Regions from separate parts of the Citrobacter farmeri genome, predicted to be linked through region 1. Evidence: predicted binding sites of a transcription regulator. Region 1 holds the regulator's gene; each other region holds the start of a gene.
The links. The regulator LexA, encoded in region 1, represses DNA repair genes until DNA is damaged. The targets are predictions, from matches to a motif close to TNCTGTATGTACATACAGNA.

Region 1 (5,408 bases):
TCGCGGGCGCCATAAGCCTGACCGGAATGCGCCTCCACGGCGTAGGCAAAGCCATCCAGCGCATAGGCCGTAAACGTCAGCAGCGTCATCAACACGGCGTTAACGGCGATGATATCGCTGCCCAGTCTGGCCCCCAGCACGGTGATCGCGCCAAAGCAGAGCTGCAGCAGCAGTGAACGCAGCATGATGTCGCGATTAAGCGCCAGAAGGCGGCGTACATTTCCCCGCCAGGCCTGTTTGAGCATGGCGCGGGAGACACCACGCAGGCGCAGTACTTTACGCACCATCAACAAACCGATCAGCAGCGTCGCATATTCCGCGATTACCGTCGCCAGCGCGGCCCCTTGCACGTTCATGTGCAGCCCCATCACCAGCCAAAGGTCGAGCACAATATTCAAAATATTGCCGACAATCAGCAGAATAACCGGTGCACGCGCGTACTGTACGCCCAGCAACCAGCCGAGCAGTACCAGATTCGCCAGCGACGCCGGAGCGCTCAGCCAGCGAATGGCCAGAAACCGTCTTGCCTGCTCCAGCACCGCTTCGCTACCACCCACGATGTGCAGCGCCAGATCGATAATCGGTGTGCGAAAGAGCGCAATCATAGCCCCAGCGCCCAACGCCAGGATCAGCGGTTGCACCAGAGCCCGTGCCAGCGCCTGAGGATTCTTCGCGCCGAACGCCTGCGCCGTCAGCCCGGTCGTGCTCATGCGTAAAAAGAGCAGGAGCATGAACAGAAAACTCGTTGCCGTCGCCCCCACTGCCACCCCGCCAAGATATACAGGGCTGTCCAGGTGACCAATGACCGCCGTATCCACCAGTCCCAGCAGAGGAACGGTGATATTGGAGAAAATCATAGGTAAGGCGAGACGCCAGAGCGCCTTGTCAGCAGAAGCAAAAAACGGCATGGAGCGAGCCTGAGAAGAGGTCATAACGAGAGTGGTGAGAGTGCCGGATAACGGCGTAAACGCCTTATCCGGCCTACAGGATTACTACAGCCATTCACCGTTACGGATGACGCCAACGGCCAATCCTTCGATGGTGAAATTCTGTTCGCGAAGGTCAACCAGGATAGGTTTAAATTCGCTGTTTTCAGGCAGTAACTCAACTTTATTGCCCTGTTTTTTCAAGCGTTTGACCGTCACTTCGTCGTCGATACGCGCCACAACCACCTGGCCGTTACGCACATCCTGGGTTTTGTGTACCGCCAACAGATCGCCATCCATAATACCGATATCTTTCATCGACATCCCGCTGACGCGCAGCAGGAAATCGGCATTCGGCTTAAACAGAGACGGGTCCACCTGATAATGGCCTTCGATGTGCTGCTGCGCCAACAGTGGTTCGCCCGCCGCGACACGACCGATAAGCGGTAACCCCTCTTCTTCTTCCTGCAGCAGTCGAATGCCGCGAGAAGCGCCGGAGACGATTTCAATTGCCCCTTTCCGCGCCAGCGCTTTCAGGTGTTCTTCAGCCGCGTTTGGGGAACGGAACCCCAAACGCTGTGCGATCTCCGCACGCGTCGGTGGCATACCTGTCTGGCTGATGTGATCCCGAATGAGATCAAACACCTCTTGTTGCCTGGCCGTTAACGCTTTCATTCCGCCCCCTGGGTGTATATACAGTTATGCTGTGAGTATATACAGCTAAAGGTGATTTTGGAACCACAAACTGCACATTCAACAGCAGATTTAACCTGTTATGGAATCAGGGTCGAAAAAACCTTAGCGAAAATGTGTCCACAGCAGGAGGCCCCAGGTGATCAGCGCCACAATGATAGAGAGCAGCACCGCCGCCGATCCCATATCTTTTGCACGACCAGAGAGTTCATGATAATCAGAGCCGATACGGTCCACCACGGCCTCAATGGCGCTGTTCAGAATTTCAACAATCATGACCAGCATAACGGAGCCGATCAATAGAACGCGCGTGATGGCATCCACATCCAGCCAGCAGGCGATAGCGACGGCCAGCAAAACCGCCACACTCTCCTGACGGAACGCGGCCTCGTTAATCCACGCGGCGCGAAAACCTTTCCAGGAATAGCCTGCAGCTTTGATAATTCGGGTGAATCCAGTGGTATTATTAGCCATTAAAAGAACCTTTTTGCATTATTGGCGTCAATGACATTGTCTAATTAACTCATGTGATTCGAGTTAGGGCACGCGGCGCGAAGTATGACGGGATACACCAGAAATTCACATGACTTTCTGATATCCTTGCAACGCAATTGCATTATTAACCAGAGGCTTTACATCGTTTATGTCCGGCTGGCCACGAATTTACTACAAAATCCTGAATTTACCATTAAGTGTACTGGTAAAAAGCAAGTCTATTCCGGCAGATCCTGCCCCGGAATTGGGACTCAATACCTCTCGTCCAATTATGTACGTTTTACCGTACAACTCCAAAGCGGACTTGCTGACGCTGCGCGCGCAATGTCTGGCGCACGATCTCCCCGACCCGTTAGTGCCGCTGGAGATCGATGGCACCCAGTTGCCACGCTATGTATTCATTCACGGCGGACCGCGGGTATTCACCTATTACACACCGAAAGAAGAGTCCATCAAGCTGTTCCATAACTATCTCGACCTGCATCGCAGCAATCCAGACCTGGATGTGCAAATGGTGCCAGTGTCGGTGATGTTTGGACGCTCGCCGGGCCGTGAGAAGGGTGAGGTTAACCCGCCACTGCGCATGCTTAACGGCATCCAGAAATTCTTTGCCGTCTCCTGGCTGGGGCGCGACAGCTTTGTCCGTTTCTCACCTTCCGTGTCCCTGCGCCGAATGGCCGATGAGCACGGCACGGATAAAATCATTGCGCAGAAACTGGCACGCGTGGCGCGTATGCACTTCGCCCGTCAGCGTCTTGCCGCTGTGGGACCGCGCCTGCCTGCACGTCAGGATCTCTTCAACAAACTGTTGGCGTCCAAAGCGATTGCCCGCGCGGTCGAAGATGAAGCGCGCAGCAAGAAAATCTCCCATGAAAAGGCACAGCAAAACGCGATTGCGCTGATGGAAGAGATCGCCGCCAACTTCTCATACGAAATGATTCGCCTGACCGACCGCATCCTGGGTTTCACCTGGAACCGGCTCTATCAGGGGATCAACGTTCATAACGCCGAGCGCGTTCGCCAACTGGCGCACGACGGGCACGAAATTGTCTATGTTCCCTGCCACCGCAGCCACATGGACTATCTGCTGCTCTCCTACGTGCTCTATCACCAGGGGCTGGTGCCACCGCATATTGCCGCGGGTATCAACCTGAACTTTTGGCCAGCAGGCCCGATCTTCCGCCGCCTGGGCGCGTTCTTTATTCGCCGTACCTTTAAGGGCAATAAGCTCTATTCCACCGTCTTCCGTGAGTATCTGGGCGAACTGTTCAGCCGCGGCTACTCGGTTGAATACTTTGTCGAAGGCGGTCGTTCCCGTACGGGTCGTCTGCTGGATCCGAAAACCGGCACGCTATCAATGACTATTCAGGCGATGCTGCGCGGTGGCACCCGTCCGATCACCCTGGTGCCGATTTACATCGGTTACGAACATGTGATGGAAGTGGGGACCTATGCCAAAGAGCTGCGCGGGGCAACCAAAGAGAAAGAGAGTCTGCCGCAGATGCTGCGTGGCTTGAGCAAGCTGCGTAATCTCGGTCAGGGCTACGTGAACTTTGGCGAGCCAATGCCGTTGATGACGTACCTGAATCACCACGTGCCGGAGTGGCGCGAGTCGATTGATCCTATCGAAGCCGTGCGTCCGGCCTGGCTGACGCCGACAGTGAACGGGATTGCGGCAGAGCTGATGGTGCGTATTAACAACGCGGGTGCGGCTAACGCGATGAACCTGTGCTGCACCGCGCTGTTAGCTTCCCGTCAGCGTTCGCTGACCCGCGAGCAACTGACCGAGCAGCTCAACTGTTATCTGGATCTGATGCGCAATGTGCCGTATTCCTCTGATTCGACTGTGCCATCGGTCAGCGCGAGCGATCTTATCGATCACGCGTTGCAGATGAACAAGTTCGAAGTCGAGAAAGATACCATTGGCGATATCATCATTCTGCCGCGCGAGCAGGCGGTGCTGATGACCTACTATCGCAATAACATCGCGCATATGCTGGTGCTACCTTCACTGATGGCCGCGATCGTGACCCAGCATCGTCATATTTCCCGTGAAGCACTGCTGCAACACGTTGACGTGCTCTACCCGATGTTAAAAGCCGAACTGTTCCTGCGCTGGGAGCGCGATGAACTGGCTGGCGTGATTGACGCGCTGACGGCAGAGATGCAGCGCCAGGGGCTGATTACACTGCAGAATGACGAGCTGCATATCAATCCGGCCCACTCCCGCACGCTGCAACTGTTGGCGGCAGGTGCGCGCGAAACGCTGCAACGCTATGCCATCACCTTCTGGCTTCTGAGCGCCAACCCGTCGATCAACCGCGGCACGCTGGAAAAAGAGAGCCGCACCGTGGCGCAGCGTCTGTCCGTGCTGCACGGTATCAATGCGCCGGAATTTTTCGACAAGGCGGTATTCAGTTCACTGGTGCTGACCCTGCGTGACGAGGGGTACATCAGCGATACCGGCGACGCGGAACCGGGCGAAACGATGAAGGTATATCAGATGTTGGCGGAACTCATCACGTCGGATGTACGTCTCACCATCGAGAGCGCAACGCAGAGCGAGTAAAGAAAAAGCCGGTCGAGATGACCGGCTTTTTTTATGTCAGATTGCCGGATGGCGGCGTTCCGCCTGATCCGGCCTACATCGGCTTACGGTTTGGTAGGCCCGATAAGCGCAGCGCCATCGGGCAAGATGTTTTATAAGTGCCAGTAACTCATCGCCAGACCGATAAACAATACCAGTCCCACGTAGTTATTGTTCATGAACGCTTTAAAGCATGCTTCGCGTTCGCGGTTGGCAATCAGCTTCTGCTGCCAGGCAAACAGCGCGCCTGCGACCAGTACCGACCAGTAATAGCCCAGGCCCAGCCCGTTCAGCCAACCAATTAGCGCCATCAGCGCCAGCACCGCCACCTGCAAGATACCGATGATCAGCTTGTCATGTTCGCCAAACAGAATGGCGGTTGATTTGATACCGATTTTCAGATCGTCATCGCGGTCCACCATCGCATACTGCGTATCGTAGGCCACCGCCCACAGAATGTTGGCCAGGAACATCAGCCAGCAGCTCAACGGTACCGATTCACTCACCGCCGCGAAGGCCATCGGAATCGACCAGCCAAATGCGGCCCCCAGCACGACCTGCGGCAGGTGGGTATAACGCTTCATAAATGGATAGACCCACGCCAGCGCCAGCGCTGCAATCGACAGCAGAATGGTCATGGTATTGAGCGTCAGCACCAACAGGAAAGAGAGTACCACCAGCACGACAAACAGCGTCCTGGCCTCTTT
Region 2 (5,408 bases), 1.4 Mb from region 1:
GGCGAAATATCACCGGCCAGATCAACCATAATCACTGCATTACGGTTATCCGGATGCCAGGCCAGCGGCGCAACCCAGCTGGTGTTGCCGCGCCATGCGCCAAACATGCCAGAAACATGCACCAGCGGCTTCATTTGCGGCACATCAATCAGCGCGGCAAGCTTGTGCTTGTTGCGGTGCGTATAGAGATACTCAAACAGACGCGGCTGACGTGACTTCACCAGTTGCGCCATGGCAATGGTGGCATAGACGTCCGCCATCGCATCGTGCGCGTTGCTGTGTTCAATACCATTCGCTTTCGTCAGATGCTCCAGGCGAAAACTGGGAAGCCCGTCGTCGTTTTCCGGCCAGTTGATGCCTTCCGGGCGCAGGGCGTAGCAGGCGCGCATAACGTCCAGCAGATCCCAGCGTGAATTATCATGCTGCCAGCTCCAGGCGTAGGGATCGTAGAAGTTGCGGTACAGCACGTTACGTGTGACCTCGTCGTCGAAACGCACGTTGTTGTAGCCAATAATGCAGGTTTTCGGCACCGTAAACAGCGCGTGGATCCGCGCGGCAAACTCCGCTTCATTGTCACCTTTCTCCCGCGCTTCCTGAGGGGTGATCCCGGTGACCATTACGGCGCCAGGCTGAGGCAAGTAGTCATCCGCAGGTTTGCAGTAAAACACCTCTGGCTCGCCGATGACATTGAATTCGCTATCGGTACGCAGGGCGGCAAATTGCGCAGGTCTGTCGAGCGCCGGGTGAACGCCAAAGGTTTCGTAATCGTGAAAAAGAAAGGTGGGTTGCTGCTTGCCGTCATTCATAAATAAGTGGATTCCGTGACATCTGGTTGCGCACTGCCTGAACTGCACAGAGTACCAAAGTTCGACGCGGTAATCAGCCGGACTCGCCGCGAAGACATGAAGAAACTCGCGATCGGGAACGCGCTCAGAGGGACTCAAGAGAGAAAACTCTGCGATAAGTCACATTTTCTTGCAATTAATCCCTGTTTGTTTCGCCAGTTTTCCGTAAAAAGGACGGCTATTTTGGAACACCTGAGGACATGCTGTTGAAACCCCGTCAGTTTATTGCCGCTTCTTTACTTGTGATGAATCTCTCTTCTGCGTTTGCCGCTACTTCGGCCAATTTTGCTCCCCCTCCGCCCAGCATCGAGGCCGGTTCGTGGGTGCTTATGGATTACACCACGGGGCAAATTCTCACGGCGGGTAATGAACATCAGCAGCGCAATCCTGCCAGCCTGACCAAACTGATGACCGGCTATGTGGTCGACCGCGCCATTGACAGCCAGCGCATTACGCCGGATGACATAGTCACGGTGGGACGCGACGCGTGGGCGAAGGACAATCCGGTCTTTGTTGGATCCTCGTTGATGTTCCTCAAAGAAGGTGATCGGGTATCCGTGCGCGATTTAAGCCGTGGACTGATTGTTGATTCCGGTAACGACGCCTGCGTTGCGCTGGCTGACTATATCGCCGGTGGGCAGCCGCAGTTTGTCGCCATGATGAATAATTACGTTAAGAAGCTTAATTTGCAGGATACCCATTTTGAGACGGTTCACGGACTGGATGCCCCCGGTCAGCACAGCTCGGCTTACGATCTGGCGGTGTTGTCCCGGGCTATCATTCATGGCGAGCCTGAGTTCTATCATATGTACAGTGAGAAAAGCCTCACCTGGAACGGTATTACACAACAGAACCGTAACGGGCTGCTGTGGGACAAAACCATGAACGTCGATGGGCTGAAAACCGGGCACACTTCGGGCGCGGGCTTCAACCTGATTGCCTCAGCGGTGGATGGCCAGCGGCGACTGATTGCCGTAGTGATGGGGGCGAATAGCCCGAAAGGGCGTGAGGAGCAGGCGCGCAAACTGCTGCACTGGGGGCAACAACATTTCGACACGGTGCAGATCCTGCGCAGCGGTAAGCAGGTTGGAACGGAGCGCATCTGGTACGGCGATAAAGAGAACATCGCGTTGGGCACCGAGCACGATTTCTGGATGGCGCTGCCGAAGGCAGAAATCCCGAACATCAAAGCGAAGTACATCCTCGATAAGAAGGAACTGGAAGCACCGCTCGCCGCGCATCAACGGGTCGGCGAAATTGAACTCTACGACCGTGACAAACTGGTTGCTCACTGGCCTCTGGTGACACTGGAAGCCGTTGGGAAGGGGGGCGTTTTCTCCCGCCTGAGCGACTACTTTCACCATAAAGTCTGAGTCGTACTGACAACAAACTGGCAGGAGTTCGGCTCCGCTCACATAATAACCACAAAGTGCTTGTGATGGCTGTTTAGTCTTCGTTACACTGTATATAAATACAGTGTAATAATGGAGGCAACATGAACTACGAGATCAGAAATGTTGATAAACGCACCGTTGCAGGTTTCCACCTGGTGGGGCCGTGGGATCAGAAGGTGAAACAGGGCTTTGACCAACTGATGGTGTGGGTGGATGGCAAGCAGGTTGTCGCGCAGGAATGGATCGCCGTTTACTTCGACAATCCGGATGAAGTGCCCGCCGAAAAACTGCGCTGTAGTACGGTTGTTTCTGTGCCCGCCGATTTTGTTATACCGGAAAACAGTGAAGGCGTGACGCTCAGCGAAATCGACGGCGGTTACTACGCCACGGCGGTTGCGCGCGTTGATAATGGTGACTTTGCGACGCCATGGCATCAGTTATTTAATAGCCTGATGCAGGATCAAACGTATGAAATGACGTGCAAACCCTGCTTTGAAGTCTATCTGAACAACGGTTGCGAAGACGGTTACTGGGATATTGAGATGTATATATCGGTGCAACCTACCACGAAGTAAGCATAAAACCAGGCGGACCGGCGCTGAGCGACTACGCTTAGCGTGATGTCCTGTCCGCCGTGACAATCTTCTGCGCGTAAAAACAGGTACAATCTTTTTTTTATTCTTGCCTGACGGAGTGCCTGAGTGCGTGCCGACAAGTCACTGAGCCCATTTGAAATACGCCTGTATCGCCATTACCGCATCGTGCATGGTATTCGCATCGCGCTGGCCTTCATTTTGACCTTTCTGCTCGTTCGTTTATTTAACATTCCGGAAGGAACATGGCCCTTGATTACGCTGGTGGTGATCATGGGGCCAATCTCGTTCTGGGGAAACGTGGTTCCCCGCGCGTATGAGCGGATTGGCGGCACGATCCTCGGGTCGGTACTGGGTCTGGTGGCGCTGCGTCTGGAGCTTTTTTCATTGCCGTTGATGCTGCTCTGGTGTGCGGCGGCGATGTACCTCTGCGGATGGCTCGCACTAGGAAAAAAACCGTATCAGGCGCTTTTAATTGGCATAACCTTAGCCGTAGTGGTGGGCGCACCCGCAGGCGACATGGAGACCGCGCTCTGGCGCGGCGGGGATGTTATTCTCGGGTCGCTCCTCGCCATGCTGTTCACTGGAATCTGGCCGCAGCGCGCCTTCATCCACTGGCGCATCCAACTGGCACACTGCGTAACGGCCTATAACCGTGTGTATCAGGCTGCGCTATCGCCTAATCTGTTAGAACGTCCCCGGCTGGATAAACATCTGCAACAGCTCCTGGCTGACGTGGTAAAAATGCGCGGACTGATAACTCCTGCAAGCAAAGAAACGCGCATCCAGAAATCCATTTTTGAAGCCATTCAGACCGTCAACCGTAATCTGGTTTGCATGCTTGAATTGCAGATCAATGCCCTGTGGGCGACCCGTGAGAGCCATTTCGTCATGCTCAACGCCCATACGCTGCGGGAAACGCAGCAAATGACCCAGCAGGCGTTACTGACGATTGCTCATGCGTTGTTTGAAGGTAATCCGCAACCGATTCTCGCGAACAGTGAAAAACTAAATGAGACCGTTAACGAACTGCGCACGCTGATACGTCAACATGATGAGCACAATGTGGCCGAAATACCGATTCATGGTTACGTCTGGCTAAGCCTGGAAACGGCCCGTCAACTGGAGCTGCTGTCGCATCTTATCTGCCGAGCACTGCGCAAATAAAAAACAGGTAAGGGGGAATACTGCCCCTGCTGCTTCGATTCAGCAAGGAATAAGGGTATGATGGAAACCAGAATGAAGCCATTGTCATTTGTGGCTGCGAAAAGTAATGTTAGCCCTATCGTTTAAACGAATCCGACTCTCACATTATCAGGGGTGTAAAAATGGAAACTACCAAGCCATCTTTCCAGGACGTGCTGGAATTTGTCCGTCTGTTCCGTCGTAAAAACAAACTGCAGCGTGAAATCCAGGACGTTGAGAAAAAGATCCGTGACAACCAGAAACGTGTTCTGCTGCTGGACAACCTGAGTGATTACATCAAACCGGGTATGAGCGTTGAAGCTATTCAGGGCATCATCGCCAGCATGAAGAGCGACTATGAAGATCGCGTTGATGACTACATCATCAAAAATGCAGAGATCTCCAAAGAACGTCGCGACATTTCCAAGAAACTGAAAGCGATGGGCGAAATGAAAAACGGCGACGCGAAAGCGGAGTAACGTTTGTATGCAGTGAGGATCCGCAGTGCGATCCTCACTGAGGTTTTACGCCGCCGCTGACCATCCGCAATAAGTGCTGTTCCGGCCAGTGTTCGGTCAGTCTGTTCTTTGCCAGTAGCCACTTAACGTAGTCCACATCGTGTCGCTGCCTGTCGAGCATCAGTCCGACGACGCTGCCACTGTGCGCCACGTTCACACCGTATAAATCGCACTCTTCAACCAGCGACAATAGCGCATCGAAATCGGGCTTCGGCAACAACATCTGGCTGGCAATAGCGCTCAGCGTCGCCGCTTCTCCCATCCGATAAGGATTCTGCTCCGCGCAGGCTTCTTGTACTTTTTCCCATGCCCGCTTCAGCGCAGGCGCGCCAGCATGCAAGCCAGCCTGCCGCGGAATGCGGTGATAGTCAGCAGTACGTAAAGTTTGCGGGCTTTCCAGCACGAGGAGATCAAGCGTTGGTTGAGAATCGCAGGAGATTTGCGTCGATGCGTCGTTGTGGTCAAACAGAGTGAGTTGATGAAAAACGGTGCTGTCGGTCGGTTCCAGTGAGACGCAAAGCTGTGCGAGCGTGGATTCATCCAGTTGATGACCGAGGTGCTGCGCAGTGGCGACGGCTGTGGCGGCGATATCCGCCGTACTGCTGGCCATGCCTTTTGCAACTGGGATGGTTGAATGGATCGAAATACGGATATCCTGGCTCAGGTGCGCGGGGTAATTCCAGTGTTCAAGGAGTGTGTTAACCATCGCCCGGGAAAGAGGGCGCTCATCTGTTAAAGGGGAACCGGTACTGACCTCGACGGTGCTGTACCAGTCAACCGGGCAGGAGACCAGTTTCTCGCTGCCCATAATCCAGCCCTGAATAAGCTCTCCGCATGACGCGGGGCACTGCGCAACAGCCACGTTATCACCTT
Region 3 (5,408 bases), 290 kb from region 1:
CGCCAGATAGCGATAGCTGTCGGCATCATTGGCGACCATAGAACCGATACGCGGCAGGATATGGAAAGAGTAGGCGTCGTACGCTTTGCTCAGCGGCTCGATAATCGGTTTAGAAAATTCCAGCACCAGCAGACGACCGCCCGGCTTCAGGACGCGGAACATAGAGCGCAGGGCTTTGTCTTTGTCCGTGACGTTACGCAAACCGAAGGAAATGGTAATACAGTCAAAAGTATTGTCCGGGAACGGCAGCGCTTCCGCATTGGCCTGGACGTATTCCACGTTACCAATCACGCCGATATTGCGCAGCTTCTCGCGACCCATTTTGAGCATTGAGTCATTGATATCCGCCAGAATCACCTTGCCGGTCTCTCCGACCAGGCGAGAGAATTTGGCCGTCAGATCGCCGGTCCCCCCGGCTAAATCCAGCACTGTCTGACCACGGCGGACGCCGCTACAGTCGATGGTGAAGCGTTTCCACAAACGATGAATGCCAAAAGACATTAAATCATTCATGACATCATATTTTGATGCCACTGAATGAAAAACGTGGGCCACCATGTCCGCTTTATGTTCTTTAGCGACAGTCTGAAAACCAAAGTGCGTCGTTTCTTGTGAATTATCCACCATCTCAGTGCCTGCTCATCTAAAAATTGTTCGAGAAGTGTAACAGATTGGGGCTCATTGCCCTACCCTTCTGCCCGTCCAGGCTATCCCGGATGGACTAATTCGATTGCTGCTTTATCCCGTCGTCATCAGAATAAGACGTGTCTTCCTGCTCTTCGGGTACCGATCGCAACCGATACTCTTCATCCTGTGTGGTGGCCTGTTCTGCCAGTTCAGGATTAATCTCGCGCTTAATTTCTACCCCTAAACTGCGAAACGCTTCGGCCTGCGCCAGCACGTTGCCACGTCCTGACGAGAGCTTTTTCATCGCCTGACGATAATTATCCTGAGCTTTATCCAGACTCTGCCCGATGGCGGACATATCATCGACGAAGAGGCGCATTTTGTCATAGAGCTTGCTCGCACGGTCCGCAATCTGCTGCGCATTACGACTTTGATGTTCGTAGCGCCACAAATTCGCAATGGTTCGCAATGCCACCAGTAACGTCGTTGGGCTAACCAGCATAATATTATTTTTAAGCGCCTCGGTAATCAGTTCTGGCTGTCGGTCGAGCGCCAACAGAAAAGCCGGCTCCACCGGGATAAACATCAGCACGTAATCCAGAGTACGCAGTCCCGGAAGTTGCTGGTAATCCTTCCGCCCGAGCAGACGAATGTGATTACGCACCGAGGCAATGTGCTCCTGGAGCGCGTTTTCGCGGGTGTAATCATCTTGTGCATTAAAATAGCGCTCATAGGCCACCAGCGTCATCTTGGCGTCAATCACCACATCTTTGCCCTGCGGCAAGCGCACGATCACGTCGGGCTGCATACGAGAGCGGACGTCATTTTCAATACTGACCTGCGTTTCGTACTCGTATCCTTCACGCAATCCGGACGCCTCCAGCACGCGGGTGAGCACAACTTCGCCCCAGTTCCCCTGCGTTTTGTTATCGCCTTTCAGCGCACGCGTCAGGTTGACCGCTTCCTGGGCCATTTGTGCATTAAGCTGTTGGAGATTACGGATTTCATGCGCCAGGGTGTGACGCTCGCGCGCTTCCTGACCAAAGCTATCCTGGACCTGGCGACGGAAGCCGTCCAGTTGTTCACGCAACGGCGTCAGCAGACCATTCAGGCTCTGCCGGTTTTGCTCATCAACCCGGCGATTGCTCTGTTCAAAGATTCGGTTCGCCAGGTTTTCAAACTGTTCGCTCAGACGCTGCTCGCTGTTGATCATCTGGCGGATTTTATCTTCTGCATGTTGCTGAGTTGCTTCCATGCGCGTGGTGACTTCACGCAGATCCGCTTCCAGCGAAGTATTAATACTGCGCAGGCTACGTAATTCGTTATTAAGTAACTCACACTCATCGCGCCAGTGCTCGCTTTGGGCAATCTGTTGTTTTGCTGCGCTTAATGCCGCAACCATCTCTTCACGTTCAGCGAATTGCTCGGCTTTCTGCTGCGCATGCTGATAGCTGGCCAACAGCCAGCCAAGCGCAATGCCCACCAGTGCAATAACCGCATAAATGATGATTGAGATATCCAAAATGCCTCCCGACGCCATACATCACCCGCACAAAATAGAATTGTGCTGTATAAACGTCCAGTTTTAAAGAACTTTCCTGCGAGGCGCTACGCAAATAATCGCGTAAAAGCAAAAGGCCGAACGCGTCGGCCTTTTATGGAGGGGAAGAGAATTAAATCAGACGACGCGCCGCTTCCACCACGATTTTCACCGCGTGGCTTTCGGTTTGTTTCATCGTCTCAGCATTCGGGATCTCTTGCTGAGTACGGTTGACGATCACGCCCGCAACCATCCCGGCACGCAGGCCCTGGCTTGCACACATGGTCAGCAGCGTGGCGGACTCCATTTCGTAGTTCATCACGCCCATTGACTGCCACTCTTCCATAGAACCTTTGAAACGACGCACCACGCGACCAGAGAAGGTGTCATAGCGTTCCTGGCCCGGGTAGAAGGTGTCAGAAGAGGCGGTCACGCCCACGTGAGTAGTGGCTCCGATGGATTTTGCCGCTTCAACCAGAGCGGTGGTGCATTCAAAGTCAGCGACTGCCGGGTACTCCATCGGCGCAAAGTGCAGGCTCGCGCCATCCAGACGAACGGACGCCGTGGTGACCAGAACATCGCCGACATTGATGTGCGGCTGAATGGCACCGGTGGTGCCAATACGCAGGAAGGTACGAATGCCCAACTGAGCCAGTTCCTCCACCGCAATAGAAGTAGACGGGCCGCCGATACCGGTCGAGCAAACAATGATGGCTTTACCGTCCAGTTCCGCACGCCAGGTGGTGAATTCACGGTGAGATGCCAGCTTAACCGGCTTCTCCATCAGCGCGGCGATCTTTTCCACACGTTCCGGATCGCCAGGGACGATAGCCAGCGTAGCCCCTTGTAAATCGTTCTTGGTGAGGCCGAGATGAAAAACGTCAGACCTGGACATATAAAACTCCTCTGTGATTCGGTTTTTGTCAGAAGAAGCAAAAAGACACTTTACCGAAGGACTTAAGATATTTTCGTGATTCTCATCACCATGATGCAATTAAGTTGCATAGACTTACCTGTAAAAAGTGACTCAAATCACATTAACAGTCCGATTTTCGCTTTCTTCGAACAAAAAGCGAACCGTTTGAGGCAGTGTGAATGGTTAAAGGCTGTCTATAGTTAATAGTGCGCTATTTTTCTAAGGGTACGGAGAATACCATGACATCAACACCACAAACCGGTTTTGCACCTGCAGCATCCCCTATTGCCTCTACCTCAGTTCATACTCCGGACGACACCATTGTCGCGGGTATTACCTCAATCCCTTCCCAGGGTGACGATATGCCGGCGTATCACGCGCGCCCGAAAAAAAACGATGGCCCACTGCCTGTGGTCATTGTAGTGCAGGAAATCTTTGGTGTGCATGAACATATCCGGGACATCTGCCGTCGTCTGGCACTGGAGGGGTATCTGGCTATCGCGCCGGAACTCTATTTCCGCGAGGGCGATCCGAATGATTTCGCCGATATTCCCACCCTGCTCAGCGGTCTGGTGGCAAAAGTGCCGGACTCTCAGGTACTGGCCGATCTGGATCACGTCGCCAGTTGGGCGTCCCGTAACGGTGGGGATGTACATCGCCTGATGATCACTGGCTTTTGTTGGGGTGGACGCATTGCCTGGCTGTACGCGGCACATAACCCGCAGTTGAAAGCCGCCGTGGCCTGGTATGGAAAGCTGGTGGGTGATAAGACGTTGAATTCGCCAAAACATCCTGTCGACGTGGCGACCGATCTGAACGCCCCGGTGCTAGGTTTGTACGGCGGTCAGGATAACAGTATTTCGCAGGAAAGCGTGGAGACCATGCGCCAGGCGCTACGCGCCGCTAACGCCAACACGGAGATTATCGTCTATCCCGATGCCGGTCACGCCTTCAATGCCGACTATCGCTCGAGCTATCACGAAGAATCCGCCAAAGACGGCTGGCAAAGGATGCTGGCGTGGTTTGCGCAGTACGGAAGTAAGAAATAAGTTCTGGCCCGGTACTCACCGGGCCAGCTTTTTCAGGATCACGCCTGACGCAAATTCTGTGCTGCCTGAACCATATTCGCCAGCGCTGCACGGGTTTCCGGCCAGCCACGGGTTTTCAGGCCACAGTCCGGGTTCACCCACAGGCGTTCAGCCGGGATACGCTGCGCCGCTTTTTGCAACAGCGCCTCAATCCACTCCACGCTCGGGACGTTCGGCGAGTGAATGTCATACACGCCTGGTCCAATTTCGTTCGGATAGTCAAACTCTTCAAACGACTCCAGCAACTCCATGTCGGAACGTGAGGTTTCAATGGTGATCACATCGGCATCCAGCGCGGCGATAGAATCCATGATGTCGTTAAACTCGCAGTAACACATGTGGGTGTGGATTTGGGTATCGTCCTTCGCCACCGCTGCGTTGATGCGAAAAGCCTCCACGCCCCACGCCAGATAGGCATCCCAGTCGCTACGGCGCAACGGAAGTCCTTCACGCAGTGCTGGCTCATCGATCTGGATAATACCGATCCCTGCAGCCTCCAGATCCGCCACCTCGTCACGAAGCGCCAGCGCGATCTGTTTGGCAATCGTTTCACGACTGACATCTTCACGCGGGAAGGACCAGCAGAGAATGGTAACCGGGCCGGTCAACATGCCTTTTACCGGTTTGTCGGTCAGAGACTGGGCGTATTTCGCCCACTCGACGGTAATCGCTTCCGGGCGGCTGACGTCGCCGATCACCACCGGTGGTTTTACGCAGCGTGAACCGTAGCTCTGTACCCAGCCATTCTGGGTAAAAACGAAACCATCAAGGTGCTCGCCAAAATACTCCACCATGTCATTACGCTCGGCTTCACCGTGAACCAGCACATCCAGACCCAGACGTTCCTGCTCAACAATTGCCTGCTTAATATGTTCCGCAATACCGGTACGGTAGTGGTTCGCATCAAGCTGGCCTTTTTTGAAATCCAGACGCAAACCGCGAATTTCCGTGGTTTGTGGGAAAGAGCCTATCGTGGTGGTTGGCCAGGCGGGCAGTTTAAAGCGGGCGCGCTGAGCTTCGGCACGCACTTCATAGGCATTTGCGCGCTGGCTGTCCTGAGCGGTAATAGCCGCCAGACGCTTTTTCACAGCCGCATTGTGCACTCGAGTTGAGTGACGACGTGCCTGAATCGGTGCACTCCATTCGGTAATGGCGGCGGTATCACCACTGTTCAGCGCATCGCGCAGCAGCGCCAGTTCGCAACATTTTTGCAGGGCAAAGGCAAACCAGCTCTTCA
Region 4 (5,408 bases), 2.3 Mb from region 1:
CTGGTCCTGCTGTGCTTCAACTTGCTCGGCGAAGGATTTGAAGTTGCCCTTCCCCGGGTGATTGATACGCTCATCGGCTGCGCCATTGCCTGGGCGGCGGTAAGCTTTATCTGGCCTGACTGGCGTTTCCGTAATCTCCCGCGAATGATGGAAAGAGCGACCGACGCCAACTGTCGCTATCTGGACGCTATCCTGGAACAGTATCATCAGGGACGCGACAATCGACTGGCGTATCGGATTGCTCGACGCGATGCTCATAACCGCGATGCGGAACTGGCCTCCGTGGTGTCAAACATGTCCAGCGAGCCCGATGTAACCCCGCAGACGCGTGAGGCAGCGTTCCGTTTGCTCTGCCTCAACCATACCTTCACCAGTTATATTTCCGCATTAGGCGCGCATCGCGAACAACTCACCAACCCGGACGTCCTGGCATTACTGGACGATGCGGTCTGTTATGTCGATGATGCGCTACATCATCTCCCGGCCGACGAAGAGCGGGTGCAACAAGCATTGGCCGAACTGAAACAGCGCATCCAGCACCTTGAGCCGCGCCCGGACAGCAAAGAGCCACTGGTGATTCAGCAAGTTGGGCTACTGGTGGCCCTGCTGCCGGAAATGGGCCGACTACAGCGGCAAATCACTCAATCTTCTCCACAGACACCAGCGCCGGCGAAAGCGACTTAACCCACAGAGCAAGCTCCTGGCGACGTATCGCCGGGAGCGCCGCTTCATGAATGCCATAAATGGCCCCTTCAAGATTAAAAAGCACCTTGTCAGTGATGGATTTATTCATCTGTCGAAGTCGCAACCAGCACATTTTAGCCCCCAGCATACGCAGAGTGGCGACGTCGTAGATCCCCGCGTCATTCAGCAAACTCTCCAGATGAAAGGTCATATTGGGGAGATCCTTAAGACGCTGCTGAGAACAGCGAGTCAACTTCTCCTGTAACGCGGCATCCAGCGAAAACTTCGATAACTGGATCAACTGTTGTTGGTCGCGCCAAAGACTTTCATCAACCTGATAATAGTTGAGCATGACCGGACGCCCGCGTTTAAGAAATGTCAGCCATACTGGAGAATGCTGCACACAATACTGTACGCTTTGCTCACAGGCACGCAGATAAAGCTCACCATTCGCGACCATCGCAAAGACGGTATTCTTGATAGTCAGACTGTAGCTGCCGAACAGTGAACGGAAATGGATCGTCCCCAGAGAAGATAAATATTCCTGTGATTTATAGATCCTGTCATAGGAGTGTACTTTCATAAAATTCCCTGTTAAATCATAAACTAAAAGAATGATTTGTCGTCACGGATCCGTTACTGACGAAAATAGGCAACTTATTCTCACGGGGCAAGTTGTATTTCGTTTTTACCGCTACCATGAATAAAAAATGCGAGTCTGTTTCCGAAAATAAGGTTGATCTTTCACGACATCAGGGTTACTGTACATCCATACAGTAACTCACAGGGCTGGATTGATTATGTACACTTCAGGCTACGCAAATCGTTCTCCGTCATTTTCTTCCACATCGAACACGTTGGCGCGCGTCTCTTCTGAGAAAGTGTCCACTGGGCTTATCAGCGAAGTGGTCTACCGCGAAGACCAGCCCATGATGACGCAGTTACTGCTGTTACCGCTTCTTCAGCAGTTAGGTCAGCAATCGCGCTGGCAGCTCTGGCTGACGCCACAGCAAAAGCTGAGCCGTGAGTGGGTTCAGTCTGCTGGCCTGCCGCTGACCAAAGTGATGCAAATTAACCAATTGTCCCCCTGTCATACGCTGGAATCGATGATTCGTGCATTACGCACGGGCAATTACAGCGTGGTAATTGGCTGGCTGGCAGAAGAGTTAACAGAAGAAGAACATGCTGAATTGGTCAAGGCTGCGGATGAGGGAAATGCCATGGGATTTATCATGCGCCCTGTGAATGCACACACTCATGCCACGAGACAGCAAACCGGGCTAAAAATTCACTCAAATTTGTATCATTGAGTGAAATTAGGATTTATCCTGGAATTTTTTTTCCACCCAGGACCTTCGCATTGAGGACTAACGCATTTTTTCTGTGAACGCTTGGCAGACGCGGTTCCAGCGAAATCGGTGGGAAAATTTTGATGCACAAAATGTTAAATATTATGTATACAAGCTTTTTTTTTTCATATGCCTGACAGAGTTCACACTTGTAAGTTTTCAACTACGTTGTAGACTTTACATCGCCAGGGGTGCTCGGCATAAGCCGCAGATATCGGTAGAGTAACTATTGAGCAAGTCCCCCGGTGATGGATTTAACCGTGTTATCTCGTTGGAGATATTCATGGCGTATTTTGGATGATAACGAGGCGCAAAAAATGAAAAAGACAGCTATCGCGATTGCAGTGGCACTGGCTGGTTTCGCTACCGTAGCGCAGGCCGCTCCGAAAGATAACACCTGGTACACTGGTGCTAAACTGGGCTGGTCCCAGTACCATGACACTGGTTTCATCAACAACAACGGTCCGACCCACGAAAACCAACTGGGTGCTGGCGCGTTCGGTGGTTACCAGGTTAACCCGTATGTTGGCTTTGAAATGGGTTACGACTGGTTAGGTCGTATGCCGTACAAAGGTGACAACATCAACGGTGCTTACAAAGCTCAGGGCGTTCAGCTGACCGCTAAACTGGGTTACCCAATCACTGACGATCTGGACATCTACACTCGTCTGGGTGGTATGGTATGGCGTGCAGACACCAAGTCTAACGTACCGGGTGGCGCATCTACCAAAGATCACGACACTGGCGTATCCCCAGTATTCGCAGGTGGTGTTGAGTACGCAATTACTCCTGAAATCGCTACCCGTCTGGAATACCAGTGGACCAACAACATCGGTGACGCTAACACCATCGGTACTCGTCCGGACAACGGTCTGCTGAGCGTAGGTGTTTCTTACCGTTTCGGTCAGCAGGAACAAGCTGCTCCGATCGTAGCTCCGGCTCCGGCTCCGGCTCCAGAAGTACAGACCAAACACTTCACTCTGAAGTCTGACGTTCTGTTCAACTTCAACAAAGCGACTCTGAAACCAGAAGGCCAGCAGGCTCTGGATCAGATGTACAGCCAGCTGAGCAACCTGGATCCGAAAGACGGTTCCGTAGTGGTTCTGGGCTTCACTGACCGCATCGGTTCTGACGCTTACAACCAGGGTCTGTCTGAGAAACGTGCTCAGTCTGTTGTTGATTACCTGATCTCTAAAGGTATCCCGGCTGACAAAATCTCCGCACGTGGTATGGGCGAATCCAACCCGGTTACTGGCAACACCTGTGACAACGTGAAAGCTCGCGCTGCACTGATCGACTGCCTGGCCCCGGATCGTCGCGTTGAGATCGAAGTTAAAGGTGTCAAAGACGTTGTAACTCAGCCGCAGGCTTAAGTTTCCGTCTAATAAAAAACCCCGCAGAGCGGGGTTTTTTTTCGTCTGTTATCTGCACAATGGAATGGTTGTAACGTCGCGGATTACTCTTTGCCCAACAACGCCTGCAGGTCTTGCTTCAACGACGACATCTTGTTGGCATACTTCTCTTTATTTTCCGCATCTTCAATCAACTGGACCACGGTCTCTGATAACGTTTTGCCACGCCGCTGCGCCAGCCCTGCCAGTCGCTGCCAAACGATAAATTCCAGATCGATCGATTTCTTTCGCGTGTGCTGATGTTCAGCATTGAAATGGCGTTTACGCCGCGCACGTATTGTCTGCTTCATTCGGTTTTGTAGCGCGGGATTCATATGTTCATCAATCCAGATATTGACCCGCACCGGTTCATTTTCCAGCGTAAGCAACAAATCCACGGCCTCCTGGGCGGCACTGGCCTCCACGTAACGGGTAATTAATTCCCCTTCGCGGTGCTTCTTCACCAGGTACTTCCACTTCCAACCGCTTTCAAGATTCTCAAGTTGTTGATATTTCATGGCGATCTCAATGTTACCGTGTCACTCCTATCAGAATATCAGCTTTTTCAGCTTCTGAAGAAAAGAATCTTCAGGCTGTGAGCCACTCTGCACGCTCCTGTGCGTTTACCGTCGCTTTCCACGTGTGAAGCGCGGACGGTTACGCTATAATCGCGTCTTTTACAACAGACTATAAAACATCAACTTTGACCATTACGAAACTTGCATGGCGTGATCTTGTCCCTGATACCAATAGCTATCAGGAGATTTTTGCACAGCCACATGTCACTGAAGAAAACGACACATTACTGAGTGATACTCAACCACGCTTACAATTTGCCCTGGAGCAATTGTTACAACCCAGAGCCTCATCCCCTTTCATGCTGGCCAAAGCGCCAGAAGAGCTTGAGTATCTTAATCTTCTTGCCGATGCCGCACGTGCCTTACAGCACGATGCCGATCGCCTGACGGGCGGCCACTACGAGGTTTCGGGTCACACGATTCACTATCGTAGCGCTGAGCGGGCTGAAGACAATTTTGCCACCTTATCTCAGGTGGTGATTGCCGACTGGGTTGAGGCAGAGCAGCTGTTTGGCTGTCTGCGTCAATTCAATGGCGACATCACGCTGCAACCAGGACTGGTTCACCAGGCCAATGGTGGCGTGCTGGTTATCTCCCTGCGCACCCTGCTTGCGCAGCCGCTGTTGTGGATGCGTCTGAAAGCCATCGTCAGCCGCGAGCGCTTTGACTGGGTAGCCTTTGATGAGTCCCGCCCGCTGCCGGTTTCCGTGCCGTCTATGCCGCTTAAACTGAAGGTGCTGCTAGTCGGTGAGCGCGAGTCACTGGCGGATTTCCAGGAGATGGAACCTGAGCTGGCTGAACAGGCGATCTATAGCGAATTCGAAGATAATCTGCAAATTGTGGATGCAGAATCCATGACGCAGTGGTGCCAGTGGGTAACGTGGACTGCGAAACGTAATCAGTTACCGTACCCGGCGGCCGACGCCTGGGAAGTGCTGGTTCGCGAAGCGGTGCGTTATACCGGCGAACAGGATACGTTACCGCTCAATCCGCTGTGGATAATCAGACAGTTCACAGAAGTCGCGCCGCTGTGCGAAAGCGAAACTTGCACCGGTGAACAACTCGGCCTGATGCTTGCCCAGAGAGAGTGGCGTGAAGGATTCCTGGCTGAACGTATGCAGGATGAGATCCTCCAGGAACAGATTTTGATCGAAACGGAGGGGGAACGAGTCGGTCAGATCAACGCCCTGTCGGTGATTGAATTTCCGGGCCACCCACGCGCCTTCGGTGAACCTTCACGTATCAGTTGCGTCGTTCACATCGGCGATGGTGAGTTCACGGATATTGAGCGAAAAGCCGAACTTGGCGGTAATATTCATGCCAAAGGGATGATGATCATGCAGGCGTTCCTGATGTCGGAACTCCAGCTCGAGCAACAACTCCCCTTCTCGGCCTCGCTGACGTTT

Region 2: sbmC (DNA gyrase inhibitor SbmC) is a predicted target of LexA. The motif match lies at 2,305-2,324, and genes of this name have one in related genera.
Region 3: rmuC (DNA recombination protein RmuC) is a predicted target of LexA. The motif match lies at 2,193-2,212, and genes of this name have one in related genera.
Region 4: sulA (SOS-induced cell division inhibitor SulA) is a predicted target of LexA. The motif match lies at 1,444-1,463, and genes of this name have one in related genera.

Annotation. Positions count from the first base shown of each region.
Region 1 is NZ_CP077291.1:333,976-339,383, reverse strand. It holds gene dinF (MATE family efflux transporter DinF) at 1-908, opposite strand, end outside; gene lexA (transcriptional repressor LexA) at 993-1,601, opposite strand; gene I6L53_RS01535 (diacylglycerol kinase) at 1,725-2,093, opposite strand; gene plsB (glycerol-3-phosphate 1-O-acyltransferase PlsB) at 2,263-4,683, shown strand; gene ubiA (4-hydroxybenzoate octaprenyltransferase) at 4,815-5,408, opposite strand, start outside.
Region 2 is NZ_CP077291.1:1,737,151-1,742,558, forward strand. It holds gene sbcB (exodeoxyribonuclease I) at 1-806, opposite strand, end outside; gene dacD (serine-type D-Ala-D-Ala carboxypeptidase DacD) at 1,046-2,218, shown strand; gene sbmC (DNA gyrase inhibitor SbmC) at 2,341-2,814, shown strand; gene I6L53_RS08095 (FUSC family protein) at 2,941-3,999, shown strand; gene I6L53_RS08100 (DUF496 family protein) at 4,161-4,496, shown strand; gene I6L53_RS08105 (GHMP family kinase ATP-binding protein) at 4,531-5,397, opposite strand.
Region 3 is NZ_CP077291.1:46,101-51,508, reverse strand. It holds gene ubiE (bifunctional demethylmenaquinone methyltransferase/2-methoxy-6-polyprenyl-1,4-benzoquinol methylase UbiE) at 1-627, opposite strand, end outside; gene rmuC (DNA recombination protein RmuC) at 722-2,149, opposite strand; gene udp (uridine phosphorylase) at 2,301-3,062, opposite strand; gene I6L53_RS00245 (dienelactone hydrolase family protein) at 3,323-4,132, shown strand; gene metE (5-methyltetrahydropteroyltriglutamate--homocysteine S-methyltransferase) at 4,171-5,408, opposite strand, start outside.
Region 4 is NZ_CP077291.1:2,917,603-2,923,010, forward strand. It holds gene yccS (YccS family putative transporter) at 1-684, shown strand, start outside; gene I6L53_RS13805 (TfoX/Sxy family DNA transformation protein) at 638-1,267, opposite strand; gene sulA (SOS-induced cell division inhibitor SulA) at 1,485-1,994, shown strand; gene ompA (porin OmpA) at 2,351-3,406, shown strand; gene matP (macrodomain Ter protein MatP) at 3,490-3,942, opposite strand; gene I6L53_RS13825 (AAA family ATPase) at 4,128-5,408, shown strand, end outside.